DNA from 4 places in the Streptomyces sp. NPDC096048 genome. Region 4 is predicted to be linked to each of the others. Evidence: riboswitches for the same ligand, from Rfam matches in the RefSeq annotation. Region 4 holds a riboswitch; each other region holds the start of a gene.

Evidence for each region. Region 4 has a riboswitch for cobalamin ahead of ACIQ6R_RS21825 ((2Fe-2S) ferredoxin domain-containing protein). Riboswitches for the same ligand answer to the same signal wherever they lie in the genome.
Region 1: another riboswitch for cobalamin. It lies ahead of ACIQ6R_RS10780 (prenyltransferase/squalene oxidase repeat-containing protein); the one in region 4 lies ahead of ACIQ6R_RS21825 ((2Fe-2S) ferredoxin domain-containing protein).
Region 2: another riboswitch for cobalamin. It lies ahead of ACIQ6R_RS29160 (energy-coupling factor ABC transporter permease); the one in region 4 lies ahead of ACIQ6R_RS21825 ((2Fe-2S) ferredoxin domain-containing protein).
Region 3: another riboswitch for cobalamin. It lies ahead of ACIQ6R_RS03660 (ribonucleoside-diphosphate reductase subunit alpha); the one in region 4 lies ahead of ACIQ6R_RS21825 ((2Fe-2S) ferredoxin domain-containing protein).

What each region holds. Positions count from the first base shown of each region.
Region 1 covers NZ_JBIWGG010000003.1:630,292-635,367, reverse strand. The annotation lists gene ACIQ6R_RS10795 (ABC transporter ATP-binding protein) at 1-141, opposite strand, end outside; gene ACIQ6R_RS10790 (energy-coupling factor transporter transmembrane component T) at 138-1,307, opposite strand; gene ACIQ6R_RS10785 (SCO2322 family protein) at 1,417-2,094, opposite strand; gene ACIQ6R_RS10780 (prenyltransferase/squalene oxidase repeat-containing protein) at 2,091-3,338, opposite strand; cobalamin riboswitch at 3,446-3,601, opposite strand; gene ACIQ6R_RS10775 (TetR family transcriptional regulator) at 3,592-4,284, opposite strand; gene ACIQ6R_RS10770 (glycosyltransferase family 4 protein) at 4,468-5,076, shown strand, end outside.
Region 2 covers NZ_JBIWGG010000011.1:179,126-184,201, forward strand. The annotation lists gene ACIQ6R_RS29140 (FAD-binding and (Fe-S)-binding domain-containing protein) at 1-92, shown strand, start outside; gene ACIQ6R_RS29145 (hypothetical protein) at 134-583, opposite strand; gene ACIQ6R_RS29150 (chloride channel protein) at 840-2,204, shown strand; gene ACIQ6R_RS29155 (potassium channel family protein) at 2,294-2,767, shown strand; cobalamin riboswitch at 2,828-3,013, shown strand; gene ACIQ6R_RS29160 (energy-coupling factor ABC transporter permease) at 3,043-3,750, shown strand; gene ACIQ6R_RS29165 (energy-coupling factor ABC transporter substrate-binding protein) at 3,747-4,085, shown strand; gene cbiQ (cobalt ECF transporter T component CbiQ) at 4,086-4,835, shown strand; gene ACIQ6R_RS29175 (ATP-binding cassette domain-containing protein) at 4,832-5,076, shown strand, end outside.
Region 3 covers NZ_JBIWGG010000001.1:763,256-768,331, reverse strand. The annotation lists gene mctP (monocarboxylate uptake permease MctP) at 1-1,049, shown strand, start outside; gene ACIQ6R_RS03665 (GNAT family N-acetyltransferase) at 1,128-1,634, shown strand; cobalamin riboswitch at 1,692-1,853, shown strand; gene ACIQ6R_RS03660 (ribonucleoside-diphosphate reductase subunit alpha) at 1,976-4,366, shown strand; gene ACIQ6R_RS03655 (ribonucleotide-diphosphate reductase subunit beta) at 4,366-5,076, shown strand, end outside.
Region 4 covers NZ_JBIWGG010000007.1:403,121-408,196, reverse strand. The annotation lists gene ACIQ6R_RS21840 (hypothetical protein) at 1-215, opposite strand, end outside; gene ACIQ6R_RS21835 (TetR/AcrR family transcriptional regulator) at 278-934, opposite strand; gene ACIQ6R_RS21830 (SDR family NAD(P)-dependent oxidoreductase) at 1,051-1,872, shown strand; gene ACIQ6R_RS21825 ((2Fe-2S) ferredoxin domain-containing protein) at 2,140-2,547, opposite strand; cobalamin riboswitch at 2,610-2,736, opposite strand; gene ACIQ6R_RS21820 (ferric reductase-like transmembrane domain-containing protein) at 2,805-3,815, opposite strand; gene ACIQ6R_RS21815 (polysaccharide deacetylase family protein) at 4,090-4,863, shown strand; gene ACIQ6R_RS21810 (FG-GAP-like repeat-containing protein) at 4,892-5,076, opposite strand, start outside.

The DNA.
Region 1 (5,076 bases), on a different contig from region 4:
GCCGAGGACCGTGGACTTGCCGACGCCGGACGGGCCGGCGAGCAGGACGAGTTCGCCCTCCGGGACCTCGAAGTCGACGCCCCGGACGGTGGGTTCGGCCACCCCGTCGTACGTCACGGAGACATCCTCGAAGCGGATCACGACGGCTCCTTGACGGGCACGGGGTGGGGGGCGGGGGTGACGAACGCCGGGAGCAGGCCGAGCAGTACGGCTGCCGCCGGCCACAGGGGGAGGGACGGCGCGACCAGCGGGACCACGCCCGGATGCAGCGCCGCCGGGTCGCGCGCGGCGGCCAGGAACAACAGCGCCGCGACCGCCGCGCCCGAGGCGGTGACCAGCCAGGCGCGGGCGTCCCAACGGTCCGGACGGTAGCGGGTGCGGACCGTCCTGCGGCCGCCGAGCCACAGGCCCGTGAGCGCGGCGGCGACGCCGGCCAGGAGGACGGGGATGCCGTACGTGCCGCCCGCGGCGGTCAGCAGCCCGTACGTCCCCGCGCAGACGCCGAGCAGGCCGCCCAGGGTGAGGGCGGCGGTGGCACGGCGTACGGGGGCGGGAACCTGGGCGGTACGGCCGTAGCCGCGTGCGTCCATCGCGGCGGCGAGGGCGACGGAACGCTCCAGGGCGCCCTCCAGCACCGGCAGTCCGACCTGGAGCAGGCCCCGTACGCCCCTGTCGGGGCGGCCGCGCAGACGGCGGGCGGCGCGCAGGCGCTGGACGTCGGCGATGAGGTTCGGGGCGAAGGTGAGGGCGACGACGACGGCCACGCCCATCTCGTACAGGGCGCCGGGCAGGGACTTGAGGAGGCGGGAGGGGTTGGCGAGGGCGTTCGCGGCGCCGACGCAGATGAGGAGGGTGGCCAGCTTCATCGCGTCGTACAGGGCGAAGGTGAGGCCCTCGGCGGTGACCCGGCCGCCGAGGCGGATGCCCTGCGCCCAGTCGGGGAGGGGGACTTCGGGCAGCGTGACGAGGGTGTGGGTGCCGGGGATGGGAGAGCCGAGGATCGTGGTGAAGAGGAGGCGGATGACCAGGACGGCGAGGGCGAGCTTGACGAAGGCGCCGTAGGAACGGGACCAGGGGGCGTGGGGGCGGCGGGTGATCACCACGTAGGCGGAGACGGCTATGAGGAGGGCGAGGAGGAGGGGGTTGGTGGTGCGGGTGGCGGCGGTGCCCAGGGCTAGTGCCCAGAGCCACCAGGCGCCGGGGTGCAGGGGCGGGCGGTACCGGTGGCGGGGTGCGGGTGCGGGGGCGGGTGCGCTTGCCGGCGCTGACAGGGTGTCTCCTCCAGAGGGGGTACCCCCAGTGCCCACGCTCCCCCGCTCTCGGCTTCGCGCGAGCGGGGGGACCCCCGTCGCCCCAGCGGCACGACTGCCGGCAGGCGGCGCGGCACGACTGCCCGCAGCTCGCTTGTCCGCGGGCTCAGTCGGTGGCATTCCCGCGCCGCCTTGCCTGCCAGGTTGCCGCTCCGGCCAGGGCTGCCACGACGGCGATGCCCGCGTAGAGGCCGACCGAGGGGCCGTCGTCGTCCGACGTGTCCTTCTGGTCCGGGGCCGCGGCGGGCGCCGTCGAGTCGTCCTTCTCCTTCTCCTTCTGCGAGACCTGCTCTCCGCACCCCGACTTCGGGTAGCCCGCGATCCCGCACAGCAGGGCGCTGGTGTTGTAGCGCAGCGGGCCCGCCGCGGCGGCCAGGGCGTCGGCCGTCGTCGCGTCGGGGGAGACCCGGGCGCAGGCCGTGCGCGGGGCCGGCGGGGTCTCGCCGGACGGGGCGTCGGACGCCGTGCCGAAGTCGAGGACGAGGGCGACGCGCTTGCTGCCGCCCTCGGCCGGCGTCTTCGCGCAGATCGACGCGAAGTCCGCGGCGCCGCGCGGCTTGGCGGCGTCGCCCGAGTTCTCGCTCACCGCGAAGCGGAAGCCCTGGACATCGCCGTCGGAGGGCCGGACGAGGGACGGGCCCTGGGTGGCGTAGACCCAGCGGTCACCGTCGTGGTCCCAGAAGGACCAGTAGCGGTAACCGGCGGCCTGCGCCTGGCCCGCGCTCCCGATCAGCAGGAACGCGGCCAGGAAGAGGAGGACGACGCGGGCGACGCGGCGGGTCACGGCTGCTGCTTCTTGTTGCGGCCGCTCAGCAGGAAGCCGATGCCGATGCCGAAGACCACGCAGACGCCGACGAACCACCAGACGCCGAAGCCGGAGTCCTTCTTCTCGTCCTTGGTGTCGTCCTCGCTGCTCGCGGTCGCGGTGTCCGTCGTGCTGACACCTCGCGGAGCCGGACCCGTCGCGTTCAGTTCCGCCACCAGGTCCGTGCCACCGAAGGCGCGCGGGTCGGTGCCCGTGGCGTGGGCGGCGAAGATCAGCTGGGCGTAGGCGGCGGGTCCGCTCTGCTCGGCCCACTTCGCTGCGTTCTTCTTCAGCCACGCCAGCGGCTTCGCCGCCTTCTCCGCGCCGCCCTGCGCGGCGAGCGCGACGACCGCGTCGGCGGTGTTGCCGTAGTCGGGCTGGACGGCGGAGCCGCCGAGGGCCGACTTGAGATGGCCGTCCTCGGCCACGGCGCCGGTGAGGTAGGCCGCGCCGTTCGCCGCGGCCTGCTCGCGGGTGGGCTTGTCCGTGCAGGCGGCGTCGGCCGTCTTCTCGCCGGCCTCGGTGACCAGGCCCTTGCCGAGCGCGCCGAGGACGCCGGCGGCGGTCGCGTCCGCGTTGGCGAGCAGCTTGCCGTCCTGGTCCGGGTACCCGAAGGCACCGCCGTCGCCGGCGCAGGGCAGGGCGGCCGCCAGCAGCGCGTCGTACGGGGACCTGCCGCCCTTCTCGAAGGTCTCCGGGCCGGTCTCCGTGGCGGCCAGGGCGCCGATGACCACGGAGGTGGAGTTGGCCTCGCTGGGGCTGCCGGGGGTGTAGCCCCAGCCGCCGTCCTTGTTCTGAGCGGACTTCAGCCAGCCGAGGGCGTCCTCGACGGCGTCGCCGTGCCCGCCGACGGCCCACAGCGCCTGGACGGCGGCGGCCGTGCTGTTGGTGTCGACCATCGTCTTGGCGTCGCACGCCTTGGCGGGGTCGGCGCGATACGGGGCGAAGGCGCCGTTGTCGCACTGCTGGCCGGTGAGCCAGTCCACGGCCTTCGACGACGGGATCACGCCCACCGTCTTCTGCGCGAGCAGGGCGAGGGACTGGCGCCAGACACCGTCGTACTGGGGGTCGGCGGTGCCGTACAGCCCGGAGGACTCGGGGTCCGCCGGGGTGGACGCGGACGGGGAGGACGACGGATCGGCGGCGACCGCGGGCGCGGCGGCGGCGCCGATCACGGCTATGGCGGCGAGAGCCGCGGCGCTGCTGCGACGGCGGACGTTCATGAGCGGCGGGTGCCTTTCCCTGTGCGGGGCCGGGCAGCACGGGGCACCCCCGGCGGCTCGGCCCCGTATGCCTCGACGGTGCCCGTGCGCCGGCGGGTGCCGGGCACGTGAGCCGGTCACGTCCGCGCGGGGCAGTCCGGCTCACCGTCCGGGCAAGTCCTCAAGGGGCCACGGTGGACGGCTCACGGTTGCGGGTCAGCGCCGGAATTGCACCGGCTTCCCCCCGTACGGGTGTGATGACGACGCCGCCACTTTACCCGGAGGCCACGGAGCCGGGCCGGGGCGCCCGCCCGCGGGCTCCGGCCTCGGTCACGTCGATCAGCCGGCACACCGTCTCGATGTCCACCCGTACCTGGGTGAGGGAGGCGCGGCCGGCGAGCCAGGTGATCAGGGTCGAGTGCCACGTGTGTTCGATGACGCGGATGGCGGAGAGCTGCTCGGGGGTGGGGTTCTCCAGGCCGCCCATCGCGTCCAGGATGATCGCCGTGGTCTGGCGGGAGACCTGGTCGACCTCCGGGGAGACGCCGCGGTCGGCGAAGGTCAGGGCGCGGGCCATCGCCTCGGCCAGCCGGGGTTCGCGCTGCAGCGCGCCGAAGGCCCGCATCAGGGTCTGCGCCACCCGGTCGGCGGCCGTGTCGCCGGTCGGCGGGCTCTTGCGCAGGGTGCCGTGCAGCCGCTCCAGCTGGTCGTGCATGGTCGCCACCAGCAGATGGACCTTGGACGGGAAATAGCGGTACAACGTGCCGAGGGCGACCTGCGACGACTCCGCCACCTCGCGCATCTGCACCGCCTCGAAGCCGCCCCGGCAGGCCAGCCGGGCGGTCGCGTGCAGGATGCGGCGGCGGCGCTCCCGCTGCCGCTCGGTGAGGGGCGGTGCGGCGGTGGGGCGCACGGAGCCGGCGGCGTCGGAAGTACCGGGAGTGCCGGAGGTACCGGAGGCTTCCATTCCCGGGTTGTCCACCTTGGTCACCTTCTCCCCGTGCCGTGGCGTGAATCACCTGATCCACTCGTCACAGCGCCCCTACCTGCCGGTAGATTCGGAGCCTCCGAACGATCAAGTCTGAAACTTGTTCTAGATTAACGTCCCGGCGTAGTGTCGCGGGACAGCGCAGTGAGAAGGGGGCCCGGAGTGACCGCTGAGGCCAGTCAGACGGGTCCCCGTCCGGAGCCCGCCGCCGACGGCTTGCGACCGCTCCGTATCGCACTCCTCACCTACAAGGGAAACCCGTTCTGCGGCGGCCAGGGCGTCTACGTCCGCCACCTCTCCCGCGAACTGGCCCGCCTCGGCCACCGCGTCGAGGTCATCGGCGCCCAGCCCTACCCCGTCCTCGACGAGGGCCACGACGAGCGGCTGTCCCTCACCGAACTGCCCAGCCTCGACCTCTACCGCCAGCCCGATCCCTTCCGCACCCCGAAGCGGGGCGAGTACCGCGACTGGATCGACGCGCTCGAGGTCGGCACGATGTGGACCGGCGGTTTCCCGGAACCCCTGACGTTCTCGCTGCGCGCCCGCCGCCATCTGCGCGCCCGCCGCGGCGACTTCGACGTCGTGCACGACAACCAGACCCTCGGCTACGGGCTGCTCGGTGACGTCGGCGCGCCCCTCGTCACCACCATCCACCACCCCATCACCGTCGACCGGCAACTGGAACTCGACGCCGCCGACGGCCCCAGGCGCCGCTACTCCGTGCGCCGCTGGTACGCCTTCACCCGCATGCAGAAGCGCGTCGCGCGCCGC
Region 2 (5,076 bases), on a different contig from region 4:
GGCGCATGGCCAAGGCCCTGGCCCTCGCGGGCACGGGGCTGGCCGCCGTCGGCGCGGCGGCGGCACTGGCGCGAGGCCTGCACCGTCGCTGAGTCCTCACGTGCCGGGCGCCGGGGCGCCCGGCCGCGGAGGTTCAGGCAGCCTGCTCCTGGCTGCTGGCCAGCGCCCAGATCACGAACACGTCGATCGCCATCATGATCACGGCCCAGACGGGTGCGTACGGCAGGAAGAGGAACTGGGCGATCAGGCTCAGCGAGGCCAGGAAGATGCCCGCGAAGCGTGCCCAGGCCATGCCCTTGAGCAGGCCGTAGCCGGTGACGAGGACCACCGCGCCCAGGATGACGTGGATGATGCCCCAACCGGTGAGACTGAATTCGTAGACGTAGCTGCCGACACGGGCGTAGACGTCGTCCTCGGCGATGGCCGCGATGCCCTGGAGGACGGCGAGGGCGCCGTTCAGCAGCATCAGTACGCCCGCGAAGACGACGCCGCCGGTCACCCAGCCGCTGGTGCGGTCCGTCGGCCGCGGGGCGCCGGTGCCGTGCGTCGGGCTGCCGGGAGAAGGTGCGGCGTGCTGGCTCATGAGCGGAGTCCTTTCCGGTGTTTCCCCGTACGGGCCTGCCCCCGCCGGCACCGCGTGACGCCGACAGGTCACTCCGAGCCTGCGGGTGTCCGCCCCGCGCGGCCATGCGGGTCCGCCGCACGGGTGAACCGGACCCGACCGCGCCGCGGCGCCCGGTCCCCGGAACGGAACGGTGCGCGTGCGGCCCTCCCCCGCCTCGCGTTTACTGAGGCGCACATGCGAACGCGCGCGACGGACCGTCGGACCAGGAGGGCCCGTGACCACTCAGCCCGCGCCGGCGAACGCGGTGCCGGCCCGGGCCGAGCAGTCCCTGCGGCGCACCCTGCTCAGCCCCGGCTACCTGCGGCTGTTGCTGCTGTGCGTGCTGCTGGGCGTTCCCATCGCGCTGGCCTGCTTCTTCTTCGTCGGCCTCCAGCACGAGTTCCAGCACTGGGTGTGGTCGTCACTGCCCGAGGCCGCCGGGTACGACGCCCCGCCCTGGTGGTGGCCGCTGCCCGCGCTGGTGCTCGCCGGGCTGATCCTGGCGCCGATCGTGACCCGGATGCCGGGCGGCGGCGGCCATCTGCCGGTGAACGGGCTGGGCGGCGCGCCCGTCGGCCCCCGCGCGCTGCCCGGCGCCGTCCTGGCGGCGCTCGCCACGCTGCCGCTCGGCGTGGTGCTGGGCCCCGAGGCCCCGCTGATGGCTGTCGGCAGCGGGCTCGCCCTGCTGGCGGTGCGGCGGGCGGGGGCGGCGGGGGACCCGAGGGCGAGCGCGATCCTGGCCACGGCCGGCTCCACCGCCGCGATCTCCACCATCCTCGGCGGGCCGGTCGTCGCGGCCGTCCTGCTCATCGAGGGGGCGGGGCTCGGCGGCGCCCAGCTGGTCGCCCTGCTGCTGCCCTGTCTGCTGGCCAGCGCGGCGGGCGCCCTGGTCTTCACCGGGTTCGGGGAGTGGACCGGCCTGAAGATCGGCGCGCTGGCCCTGCACGACGTGCCGCCGGGCGCCAACCCGGACGCGGGCGACTTCCTGTGGGGCGTCCCGACGGCGGCGCTGATCGCGGTGCTGATCACGCTGGCCCGCGAGCTGGGCCACCGGACCGTCTCCTGGACGCGGCACCGCACGGCCCTGCGTACCGTCGCCTGCGCCACGGCGGTCGGCGGCTGCCTCGCCGCGTACGCCCTGATCACCGGCCGTTCCCCGGCGGAGGCGGCGCTGTCCGGTCAGGCGACCCTCGCGCAGCTCGCCGCGCACCCGCACGCCTGGCCGGTGGGCGCGCTGGTCTCGCTCGTCGCCTGCAAGGGGCTGGCCTGGGGCATCGCGCTGGGCAGTCTGCGCGGCGGCCCGATCTTCCCGGCCGTGCTGCTGGGAACGGCGACGGCCATGGCCTGCTCCGGCCTGCCCGGCTTCGGCGCGACCCCGGCCCTCGCCCTCGGCATCTCCGCCGCGGCGGCCGCGGTGACCGGGCTGCCGCTGGCCAGCGCGGTGCTGGCGGTGCTGCTGGTGGGCGGGGACGCGTACGACCAGATGCCGCTGATCGTCACGGCGTCGGTGGTCGCCTTCGTCGTCACCCAGCTGGTACGCCGGACCGAACCGGGGGCGGAGGCGCAACCGCCGGAAGCGGCGCCGGGGACGGCACGGTGACGGAGCGCCGGGCCACCACCACGCGGACGGACGGCGCCCGATGGCGTACCGCCTGGCGCACGGCCCGGCCCTGGCTCACGCGGGCCGGCATCGCGGCGGGCACGGTCGTGGCCTACTTCCTCCTTCCCCTCGACCATCTGGGCCCCGGGCGTCCGGTACTGAGCTGGCTGCTGTTCGCCCTGGTGTTGACCTTCGTGGCCGTGCTGCTGCTCCGCCAGATCCGCCACGTCCTCGTCGACCGCCCGGAGACCCGGCCGGGTGTGGTCATCCCGCTGCTGATCATCCTGTCCGTGCACGCCTTCTCGGCCGCCTACTACGCCCTCGCCAAGCAGCCGGGCGAGTTCACCGGCCTGCGCACCCGCGTCGACGCGCTGTACTTCACCGTGGTGACGCTCGCCACCGTCGGCTACGGGGACATCACCCCGCGGGGTCAGGCCGCGCGGGTCGTGACGGTTCTGCAGATCGTCTACAGCTTCGTCTTCCTCACCGCCGCCGCGACCGCGCTGACCACACGCGCGCGCGACATGGTGGTCCGGCGGACCGAGCGGGACCGGCGCGGCTGACGGGGCCGTGCCGAGGCCCACCGGCCCGGAGGCCCGCTTGTCACTGCCCCGGTGGGAGCACTACTGTCGCCACGCCTTGGTGAACGGGAAATCCGGTGTGATGCCGGTGCGGCCCTCGCCACTGTGAATCGGGAAGTCCGGCTCCGGCCCTCGCGGGCAGCCACTGGATCCTTGCGATCCGGGAAGGCGGAGCACGGGCGGTGGTACCCGTAAGCCAGGAGACCGGCCAAGGCGCGTCGTCCATCCACGAGGTGCTGGAGAGGGTCTGCTGAGCCATGCACATAGCCGAGGGCTTTCTGCCACCGGCGCACGCGATCGCCTGGGGTGTCGCGTCCGCGCCGTTCGTCGTCCACGGAGTACGGTCACTCACCCGTGAGGTCAGGGAGCACCCGGAGAGCACCTTGCTCCTCGGCGCCTCCGGAGCCTTCACGTTCGTTCTGTCGGCCCTGAAGCTGCCGTCCGTCACCGGCAGTTGTTCGCACCCGACCGGCACCGGTCTGGGCGCGATCCTCTTCCGTCCGCCGATCATGGCGGTGCTGGGCACCATCACCCTGCTCTTCCAGGCGCTGCTGCTGGCGCACGGCGGGCTGACCACACTCGGCGCCAACGTCTTCTCGATGGCGATCGTGGGACCCTGGGCCGGCTACGCCGTCTACCGGCTGCTGCGCCGCTACGACGTGCCGCTGATGGTCGCGGTGTTCTTCGGGGCGTTCGTCGCCGACCTGTCGACCTACTGCGTCACCAGCGTGCAACTGGCGCTGGCGTTCCCGGACCCGAGCAGCGGGTTCCTGGGCGCGCTCGGCAAGTTCGGGTCCATCTTCGCCGTCACGCAGATCCCGCTCGCGGTGAGCGAGGGCCTGCTCACGGTCATCGTGATGCGGCTGCTGGTGCAGTCCAGCAAGGGCGAACTGACCCGGCTGGGCGTGCTGCTGACCAAGGCCGGCAAGAGCAGCACCGACGAGCCGGAGGCGGTGGCCCGATGAGCCGCGACACGAGGATCAACGCCCTGCTGCTGCTCGCCGTGGCCGCGCTCGCGGTGCTGCCGCTGGTGCTGGGTCTCGGCGACCACAAGGAGGAGCCGTTCGCCGGTGCGGACGTCGAGGCGGAGACGGCGATCACGGAGATCGAGCCGGACTACGAGCCGTGGTTCTCGCCGCTGTACGAGCCGCCGTCCGGGGAGATCGAGTCGGCGCTGTTCGCCGTGCAGGCCGCGATCGGCGCGGGCGTACTCGCCTACTACTTCGGGCTGCGCCGGGGCCGGCGGCAGGGCGAGGAGCGGGCCGCGGCGGCGCCGCGGGGCGTCCCCGAAGGGGACTGAGTGCTGCCGATCGACGCGGCGGCGCACAGCAGTCGCTGGCGCCGCCGCCATCCCGTGGACAAGGCCGTGCTCGGGCTGGGGCTGACCGTCCTCGCGATCTCGCTGCCGCCCTGGCCGGGCGCGGCGCTGGTGCTGGTGACGGCGCTCGCCGTGCTGCTCGGCCCGGCGGGTGTGCCCGGGCGCCGGCTGTGGCGGGCGTACCGCGTGCCGCTGGGCTTCTGCGTGACCGGGGCGCTGCCGCTGCTGGTGCAGGTCGGGGGCCCGGACGGGTTCCTGACGGCGGCGGACGGCGGCCCGGTGCTCGCCGGTGAGCTGCTGCTGCGTACCTCGGCGGCCTCCCTCGGGGTGCTGCTCTTCGCGTTCACCACGCCGATGTCCGACCTGCTGCCCCGCCTGGTGCGGGCCGGCGTGCCCGCGCCGGTGGTCGACGTGGCGCTGGTGACGTACCGCATGAGCTTCCTGCTGCTGGACTCCGTGCGCCGGGTGCGGGAGGCGCAGGCGGCGCGGCTGGGCCACACCACCCGGGCCGCCGCCTGGCGTTCGCTCGGCGGACTCGGCGCCACGGCGTTCGTACGGGCCTTCGACCGGGCGGCACGGCTCCAGTCGGGGCTCGCCGGGCGCGGCTACGACGGCACCCTGCGCGTCCTGGTGCCCGAGGCCCGCGTGTCCGTGCCGTTCACGGCGGCGAGCGTCGCGCTGCTGGCGGCGCTGGCCGCCCTCACCCTCGTACTGGAAAGGCCGCTGTCGTGAGCGAGACGATCGAGAGGGGGGAGGCGGCCGCGTCGTCCCTGGTCGCCCTGCGGGGCGTGTCCTTCGCGTACGAGGAGGGCCCGGACGTGCTCACCGGTCTGGACTTCGCGGTGCGCGAGGGGCGTGCGCTCGCGCTGCTGGGCCGCAACGGCAGCGGCAAGACCACGCTGATGCGGCTGCTCAGCGGCGGACTCCGGCCGCGCGCGGGGACGTTGACGGTGGACGGGGAGCCGGTGACGTA
Region 3 (5,076 bases), on a different contig from region 4:
CGTCGGGGCTGCGCGCGCCCGCGCTGATCGCGTTCGTGAAGGACACGCTGATCTACATCGTGATCGCGGTGGCGATCATCTACATCCCGATCAAGCTCGGCGGGTTCGACGACATCTTCGCCGCGGCGAACGACAAGTTCAGCGACTCGGGCAAGGGCGGACTGGTGCCGGACCACGGCGGTCAGTGGACGTACGCCACCCTGGCGCTCGGCTCGGCGCTCGCGCTCTTCATGTACCCGCACTCGATCACCGCGACGCTGTCCTCGCGCAGCCGCGAGGTGATCCGCCGCAACACCACGATCCTGCCGCTGTACTCCCTGATGCTCGGCCTGCTCGCGCTGCTGGGCTTCATGGCGATCGCGGCCGGTGTCAAGGTCGACAACGGGCAGCTGGCGATCCCCCAGCTGTTCGAGAACATGTTCCCGGACTGGTTCGCCGGCGTGGCCTTCGCGGCGATCGGCATCGGCGCCCTGGTCCCGGCGGCGATCATGTCGATCGCCGCCGCGAACCTCTTCACTCGCAACATCTACAAGGACTTCATCAAGCCGGACGCCACCCCGGCCCAGGAGACGAAGGTCTCCAAGCTGGTGTCCCTGATGGTGAAGGTGGGCGCGCTGGTCTTCGTCCTCGGCATGGACAAGACGGTCGCGATCAACTTCCAGCTGCTCGGCGGCATCTGGATCCTGCAGACCTTCCCGGCCCTGGTCGGCGGCCTGTTCACCCGCTGGTTCCACCGCTGGGCGCTGCTCGGCGGCTGGGCGGTCGGCATGATCTACGGCACGGTCGCCGCGTACGGTGTCGCCTCGCCGACGCAGAAGCACTTCGGCGGCTCCTCCAAGGAGATACCGGGCATCGGCGAGATCGGCTACATCGGCCTCACCGCCTTCGTGCTGAACGTCGCGGTCACCGTGGTCCTGACCTTCGTCATGCGGGCCCTCAAGGCCCCCGACGGCGTCGACGAGACCAAGCCCGGCGACTACACGGCGGACGCGGGCGACCCCGGCGTCGAGGTGGAGCTGCCGCCGGCCACGGCGGGCACCTCGCACTGATCGCCATCCCTGATACGCGGCGGGCCGTCGGAGAGATCCGGCGGCCCGTTGTCGTACCCGTCGGGCACACTCGGCGTCATGGACTTCGTGATCCGGCAGGCGGCGGCGGACGAGTACGGCACCCTCGGTGAGATCACCGCGCAGGCCTATCTGCGGGACGGTCTCCTCGACTTCGGGGAGAGCGACGCGTACCTCGGCGAGCTGAGGAACGTGGCCAAGCGGGCGGCGGCCGCCGAGGTGCTGGTCGCCGCGGCGGACGGCCGGGTGCTCGGCGGCGTGACCTTCGTGCCGTCCGGCGGCCCCATGGCCGACATCGCCCGGCCCGGCGAGGCCGAGATACGGATGCTCGCCGTCGCCCGCGAGGCCCGCGGACGCGGGGTGGGCGTGGCCCTCGTGCGGACCTGCGTCGACCGCGCCCGAGCCGTGGAGGGCTGCGCGCGCGTCGTGCTGTCGACCCAGCCGACCATGCGCACCGCCCACCGCCTCTACGAACGGATGGGCTTCGCCCGCACGCCCGAGCGCGACTGGAACCCGCTGCCGGAGCTCGACGACATCACGCTCCTCACCTATGAACTGACGCTCTGACACCAGCGCCGCCCCTCGACGACCCCTCCGCGACACAACATCTGGGGGTGCTCGCCGAACCCGGCACAAGATGTATGCTCGTGCTCGCTGTCGCCGCAGGGGAATCCGGTGCGAATCCGGAACTGTCCCGCAACGGTGTACTTGTGTGTATCCGCGCGTCTCCGCACGTGTGCACACGCATGTCCAGTCCGAGGACCTGCCGACAGTGCGCCCGTACCGTCCCGGTCCGGGTGCCTGACGTCCGGGCCTCGTGGAGTGGGCCGGTGGACGCGACGCCGTGTGCGCTCGTGAGCTGCCCTGCCCTCCCCCAGGCCCCGTGCCGAGCGAGGGAGTGCCCCCACGTGACCATCGCGCCAGCCGACCCGGTTTCAGCGACCCCGGCGACGACTTCAGCGGCCCCGGTGACCGAGCAGCCCGACGGGCCCGGCGCCGCGTTGCTGCGGACCCTGACCGAGCTGACCGCCGACCTCCCCGGCGCCGACCCGGGCCGGGTCGCCGCCGCCGCACTGCGCGGCCGGTCCGCCCGTGCGGACGAGTCCGAGCTGCGGGAGCTGGCCACGGAGGCGGCGGCCGGGCTCATCTCGGAGGACCCGGTCTACTCCAGGCTGGCCGCCCGGCTGCTGACCATCGGCATCCGCGCCGAGGCCGCCTCGCAGGGCGTCACCTCGTTCACCGGGTCGGTCGCCACCGGTCACCGCGAGGGTCTGATCGCCGACCGCACCGCCGAGTTCGTACGGCTGCACGCGGACCGCCTGGACGAGCTGATCGACCCGGCCGCCGACGACCGCTTCGGCTACTTCGGCCTGCGCACCGTGTACAGCCGCTACCTGCTCCGGCACCCGATCACTCGCAAGGTCGTCGAGACGCCCCAGCACTTCATGCTGCGGGTGGCCGCCGGACTCGCCGAGGACGACAGCCCGCGTTCGGCCGACGAGGTGGCCGCGCTGTACGGGCTGATGAGCCGCCTCGACTACCTGCCCTCCTCCCCCACCCTGTTCAACTCCGGTACCCGGCACGCCCAGATGTCGTCCTGCTACCTCCTGGACTCCCCCAAGGACGAGCTGGACTCCATCTACGACCGCTATCACCAGGTCGCCAACCTCTCCAAGCACGCCGGCGGCATCGGCATCGCCTACTCCCGCGTCCGCGCCCGGGGTTCGCTGATCCGCGGCACCAACGGGCACTCCAACGGCATCGTCCCGTTCCTGAAGACACTGGACGCCTCGGTCGCCGCCGTGAACCAGGGCGGCCGGCGCAAGGGCGCGGCGGCCGTCTACCTGGAGACCTGGCACGCGGACATCGAGGAGTTCCTGGAGCTACGGGACAACACCGGCGAGGACGCCCGCCGCACGCACAACCTGAACCTCGCCCACTGGGTGCCGGACGAGTTCATGCGCCGGGTGGACGCCGACGGACCGTGGTCGCTGTTCTCGCCCGCCGACGTGCCCGAGCTGGTCGACCTGTGGGGCGCGGAGTTCGACGCCGCCTACCGCGATGCCGAGGCCGCGGGTCTGGCCCGCAAGACCCTCCCCGCCCGTGAGCTGTACGGCCGCATGATGCGCACCCTCGCGCAGACCGGCAACGGCTGGATGACCTTCAAGGACACCGCCAACCGCACCGCCAACCAGACCGCGGAGCCCGGTCACGTCGTCCACTCCTCCAACCTCTGCACGGAGATCCTGGAGGTGACGGACGACGGGGAGACGGCGGTCTGCAACCTGGGCTCGGTCAACCTGGGCGCCTTCGTGGACCCGGTCACCCGGGACATCGACTGGGAGCGCCTGGACGCCACCGTCCGCACCGCCGTCACCTTCCTCGACCGGGTCGTCGACATCAACTTCTACCCGACCGAGCAGGCGGGCCGCTCCAACGCCCGCTGGCGCCCGGTCGGCCTCGGCGCGATGGGCCTTCAGGACGTCTTCTTCCAGCTGCGCCTGCCCTTCGACTCGCCCGAGGCGAAGGCCCTCTCCACCCGCATCGCCGAGCGGATCATGCTCGCCGCGTACGAGACGTCCGCCGACCTCGCCGAGCGGAACGGCCCGCTGCCGGCCTGGGAGAAGACCCGTACCGCCCGGGGCGTGCTGCACCCCGACCACTACGGCGTCGAGCACGCCTGGCCGGCGCGCTGGGCGGCCCTGCGCGAGCGCGTCGCCGCGACCGGCCTGCGCAACTCCCTGCTCCTCGCGATCGCCCCGACGGCGACCATCGCCTCCATCGCGGGCGTCTACGAGTGCATCGAGCCGCAGGTGTCCAACCTGTTCAAGCGCGAGACGCTCTCCGGCGAGTTCCTCCAGGTCAACTCGTACCTGGTGGACGACCTCAAGCGGCTCGGCGTGTGGGACGCCCGCACCCGCGAGGCGCTGCGCGAGGCCAACGGCTCGGTGCAGGACTTCACCTGGATCCCCGAGGACGTCCGCGCGCTGTACCGCACCGCCTGGGAGATCCCGCAGCGCGGCCTGATCGACATGGCCGCCGCCCGCACTCCGTACCTCGACCAGTCCCAGTCGCTGAACCTGTTCCTGGAGACGCCGACCATCGGGAAGCTCTCCTCGATGTACGCGTACGCCTGGAAGCAGGGCCTGAAGACGACGTACTACCTGCGCTCCCGCCCGGCGACCCGCATCGCCCGCGCCGCCGCCCGAGCCACCACCGTCCCCGTGCAGGCCGCCCCGGACCCCGAAGCGGTCGCCTGCTCCCTGGAAAACCCCGAGTCCTGCGAGGCCTGCCAGTAATGCACGACAACACGAAGAACCTGCTCGACCCGGGCTTCGAACTGACGCTCCGCCCCATGCGCTACCCGGACTTCTACGAACGCTACCGGGACGCCATCAAGAACACCTGGCACGTCGAGGAGGTCGACCTCCACTCGGACGTCGCCGACCTCGCGAAGCTCAGCCCCATGGAGCAGCACCTGATCGGCCGGCTGGTGGCCTTCTTCGCCACCGGCGACTCGATCGTCGCGAACAATCTGGTGCTCACCCTCTACAAGCACATCAACTCCCCCGAGGCGCGGCTCTACCTGTCCCGCCAGCTCTTCGAGGAGGCCGTCCACGTCCAGTTCTATCTGACGCTGCTGGACACCTACCTGCCCGACCCGGAGGACCGCGCCGCCGCCTTCGCGGCCGTGGAGAACATCCCCTCCATCCGCGAGAAGGCCGGGTTCTGCTTCAAGTGGATGGACTCGGTCGAGTCGATCGACCGCCTGGAGACCAAGGCCGACCGCCGCCGTTTCCTGCTCAATCTCATCTGCTTCGCCGCGTGCATCGAGGGCCTGTTCTTCTACGGCGCCTTCGCCTACGTCTACTGGTTCCGCAGCCGGGGCCTGCTGCACGGTCTGGCCACCGGCACCAACTGGGTCTTCCGGGACGAGACGATGCACATGTCCTTCGCCTTCGACGTCGTCGACACCGTGCGCAAGGAGGAGCCGGAGCTGTTCGACGAC
Region 4 (5,076 bases):
AACTCGATCTCCCCCGCGTACACCCCGTTCCCGCCCGTCGCCACCACGGCGCCCGCCTCGATGCCCGACGGCACCGGCAGATGGGCGGCCTTGTACGTGCACGCCTGGGCGGCGGCCGGAGGTGTGGCCTGGGCGGACGGTGCGATGCCGGTCACCGCGGCGGCGGCGAGGAGCGTCGTGGCCAGTAACGTGACGCTGCGTCTTTTCGGGTTCATGTCATCCCATCGAAGCGGTGAATGCCTGCTCGCCCAGACTTCACAGCGCGCCTATGTTCCCCCTATGCCACCGTCGGCGAGGCCGCGGCATCCGGCCCTGGACGGCGGGGGTCGCCGCCGGGCGGGCCGAAAGCCCTGAGGGTCGCGTCGACGAGCGAGTCGGCGTATGCGGCGGTCAGCGGACCGCTGCGGTGCAGCCACCGCTGGAAGAGGGGGGCGTAGAGCACTTCGAGGGCCAGGTCGAGGTCGGCGTCGGCATCGAGCTGGCCGGCGTCCTGGGCACTGCGCAAGCGTGCCTTCTTCGCCTCGTCCAGCGGCCGGGCCAGCTTCTCGCGGTACTCGGCCGCCAGCGCGGCATCGTTGGAGATCTCGGCGTTGAGGGCTCGGATCAGCCTGTCGAAGGACGGGTCGGCGAACTCCTGTGCCGTGGCACGCATGACGAGCTTGAGGTCCGCCTCGACGTCACCGGTGTCCGGCAGCGCGACCGACTCTCCGTCCGCGTCCGCGCTCAGATCCAGGAGAGCGGCGAAGACGACCGCGCTCTTCGACGGCCACCGCCGGTAGATCGTCTGCTTGCCGACGCCGGCACGGGTGGCGATGGCCTCGACGGTGACCTTCTCGTACGCCTCCTCCACGACCAGCGCGCGGGTCGCCGCCAGGATCGCCTGCCGGGACCGTTCCTTGCGCCGGGAGTGGTCCGGCCCCTTCTCGTTGGACATGCGCCCAGTCTAGGCACGAAGGGAAACGAGACGGGCCGTATTGCATAGTCGAGGGCCGTGCCCTAAGCTCAGAACGAACCGAGACGACCCGTTTCGTTTACTGAGAGTGAGACAGCGTGACGCAGGCAAGAGTCTGGCTCATCACCGGAGCCTCCCGCGGCCTGGGCAGGGCCTTCACCGAGGCCGCGCTGGCGGGCGGCGACCGAGTGGTCGCCGCCGCCCGAGACGTCGGCCCCCTGGAGGAACTGACCGCGAAGTACCCCGACCACCTGGTTCCGCTCTCGCTGGATGTCACCGACCGCCAGGGCGTGTTCGACGGCGTGGAGCGGGCGGCGGCCGCCTTCGGCAGGCTGGACGTCGTCGTCAACAACGCCGGCGTGATGCTCTACGGCATGGTGGAGGAGGCCACGGAGGAGCAGATCCGGGCACACATGGATGTGAACTTCTTCGGCGCCGTATGGGTGGCCCAGGCGGTCCTTCCCCACCTGCGCGCCCAGGGCGGGGGCCGGCTCCTCCAGGTCACCTCGATGGGCAGCGGCGGCGGCATGGCCACCGTCGGCTTCTACGGCGCGGGCAAGGCCGCCCTGGACTCGGTCAGCGAGGCGCTCGCCATGGAGGTCGAGGGGTTCGGCGTCAAGGTCACCGTCGTGCAGATGGGCGGCTACGAGACCGGCCTGTTCACCACGGGCACCACGACCACCGAACCCCAGGCGCGGTATCAGCCCCTGCGCACCGAGATGGAGGCGATGTGGGGCGACGCCGTCGCCCCGGACCCGGGCACCGCCGCCCCGGTCATCATGGAACTGGCCGCGCTGCCGGACCCGCCCCGACGGCTCATAGTCGGCAGCCAGTCCTTCGATCACGTACTGGAGATGGGCCGGGCCCAAGCGGATCTGTACCGGTCCTGGGAGCACCTCAGCCGCATCGCCCCTGGCTGACCGGCCGCACGCCACGGCAGGCGGGCGAGCGCGGCCGAGATGGCCGACCGGCCGCGCACCGGGCTGGAGGACATCCCCGCCGAGCCCCACCGAGCCCAGCCCCACCCAGCCCCACCCAGCCCCGCCGAGCCCCGCCGAGCGGCCGCTGGTCAGTCCCGGTCGCGCCCGAAGACCCGCGGCCGGCCAGAGACTCGCGCCTCTCCGGAGAACCTGGTCGCCGCCGCCCGCGCGGTCCGCCGCGAACCGCGCCGGCCGGCCGGCGGGCCGTCAGCCGGCGGTGCGGCGCCGTGGCGGGGTGAAGGCGTAGAGGTCCAGGATCTCCGGGCGGGGCGCCACGCCGGGGCCGCCGGCGCGGGCCCACGCGGCCACGTCCTCGGTCCCGTCCGCGTCGTTGACCAGCCCGAGCCAGACCGGCCGCGCCCCGGCGGCCCGGCCCTCGGCGGAGGGCTGCACGACGATGACGTTGGCCTGGTCGCAGACGTCGAGGCAGTCGGAGACCCGTACCGGCGCCGCGGCGCGCAGGCGTTCCGTCTGGGCCGCGTGGTCGACGCCGGTCACTTTGGGGCTGCCGCAGCAGCAGTCGCGGCAGACGACGATGCGGCACGGCACGGGGCCGGTAGCCGTGGCGGGCGGCCACGCGTCGTCTGTCGTCGGTCCGGTCGGCGTTGCGGGCATGCGGTGCCGTCCCTCTCTCCGGGGAGATCCGCCCCGGTGGTCCGTCGAGGAGGCGACCGCGTGAGTCTCCTGGCTCTCGGGTCGCTGCTCGCCCCGGCCTTCCCACCCGTTGCCGGGCAGTGGCCTGTCGGGACTCGCTCGCCGATCACAGTGGCGGGACCGCGCCGGATTCACACCGGCTTCCTCGTTCCGCCGTCGCCTTGTCGCCGGCCATCATCCCATTCGGGCGGGACGGTACGCCCGCCCGGATCAGGCCGTCATTCCGTCTCCTGAGCGTGCGGCGCCGTCGCGGGCGGATCGGCCGGACGGTCCCGTCCGCCGTCGCGGCCGGACACCACCACGACGACGAGTCCCACGACGACGGCTCCGGCGACGACCCGTCCTGCCGCACGCGCCCACCAGGCGGGCCGGGCCGCACCCGCGCCTCCCCTCTGCGTACCCAGCCGTTCGGCCCGCCGGGCGGGTCGCAGCAGACGCAGCAACAGCAGGGCCGCCACCGGAAGTTGCAGCAGCCACAGGACGGTGCGCGGCCACTCCCCGTACCAGACGTTGGTCCCGTACAGCAGGGTGTGCCACACGCTCAGCACGTATACGACGATCACGAACCGGTGCAGCCGTCGCCACGTGTTCGCTCCGATGCGGTGCCGGACGTAGAACAGCAGTCCCAGCGGTATCGCCAGGTACAGGGCGCCCTGGCCGAGCGGGATGGCGACTTGGCCGGTGCCGGAGTCGTACCAGCCGGGCACGAAGCTGTCCGCGAAACCCACCCACAGCCGCTCGGCCCAGCCCACCTTCGTCTCGTAGCGGACGAGTTCGGCCGCGAACATCAGCGCGTGCGCGAACATCAGGGCCATCGTCGTCAGGCTCGTGGTGCGGTGCCAGCGCTCCAGTATGTGACGGGAGACCGGCAGCCGGGCGGGACGCGGTCCCGTCAGCAGCAGACCGAGCATGACCGTGCCCCAGGCCCACAGCAGACCCGACCATCCGAACGCCTGGCTGAGCAGGTACATCCAGTAGGTGCCGGGGTCGTCCATGAACGGCATCACCGCGACGGTGTCCGAAGCACCCGACTCCATGCGCGCGTACAGGAACGCGAACACGAGCGCCGTGACCAGCACCGCCGCGGTGGCGTCCGGCAGGGCGGAGCGCAGGTCGCCGCGGAGCGCGACGCGGTCGGCGGGAGGCCGTTGCCGTGCGGGCCGGTCCGTCGTCCCTGTCTCCCTCGGCCCCCCTGTCCCGTCTTCGTCCGGCCTCGCGTCTGGCAGCATCAGGGCCTCCCGGGCACGGGCCACCGCACGGACGGGGCGCATGTGTCGTGGGGCAGCAATTCTGGCCGAGGGGGCGGCGGCCACCGAGGGGATATCCGGCCACAGCTCGGCGGAGTTGACGCTTCCGGCCCGTAGGAGGCCTGGTTGTCCGCGCACTTCCCCGGGTTTGTCCGTGATCGGTAACGGACGCAGCCCCCGGGCACCGTTCCCCGTCCTCTCTGGTGATCCCGACGGTGGTGGGGATCGGCGGGAAACTACGCGAAGGCGGGCGGACATGGCGCGGCACAGCGGCGGGCGGGGTTGGTACGGCAAGGTGGTCGGGGCGGCCCTCGGGGTGACGGTGCTCGCCGTCGGAGCCTCGGTGTGGACCGCGCAGGCCGACGCCGTGGGTGGCTCGTCACCGAAGGCGACCGCGTCGCCCACGCCGGGCAGTGACGTCAAGCGGGTCGCGGCGACCATCGCGCACGCCTCGGACAAGGGGGCGCGCGGCGTCAACATCACCATCGACGACGGCCCCGACCCCGCGTGGACCCCCCAAGTGCTGGACCTGCTGCGCGAGTACGGGGTGAAAGCCACGTTCTGCGTGACGGGGACGCAGGCGCAGGCCCACCCCGGCCTCGTGAAGGAGGTCGTCGCGGCGGGGCACCGGCTGTGCGACCACACGGTGTCGCACGACACCGCCATGGACAGGAAGTCCGAGGCCTACCAGTCCCAGGAGATCCTCGACGCCGAGCGCATGATCACCAAGGCGTCCGGTGGCGTGCGCCCGATGTACTACCGGGCACCCGGCGGGGCCTTCACCCCCTACAGCCGCGAGCTGGCCGCCTCCCGGGGCATGCGCCCGCTGGGCTGGAACGTGGACACCAAGGACTTCGAGCGGCCGGGTGCGGACGCCATCGTCGAGACCGTGCGGCGGGAGCTGCCGAACGGGCCGACGATCCTCTTCCACGACGCGGGAGGCGACCGCTCCCAGACGGTCGACGCCCTGCGCCGTGTCCTGCCCTGGCTCAAGGAGCAGGGCTACTCGTTCGGTTTCCCGGTGCGCTGAGCCCGGCGGCGCCGGCGCTTCCGTCGGATCAGAAGGCGCCGTTCAGGTGCCACCAGTCGGTGCCTGTCACGATCCCTCGTTCCAGTGCGCCTGTTCCGCTCCCCTTGTACACGAGCTGGCAGCCGACGCCCCGGCACTCCTCGCTGCGAAATCCGCTGTCGGTGAGGGTGACGAGGTCGGTGCGGCCGTCGCCGGTGACGTCGCCCAGGCCGA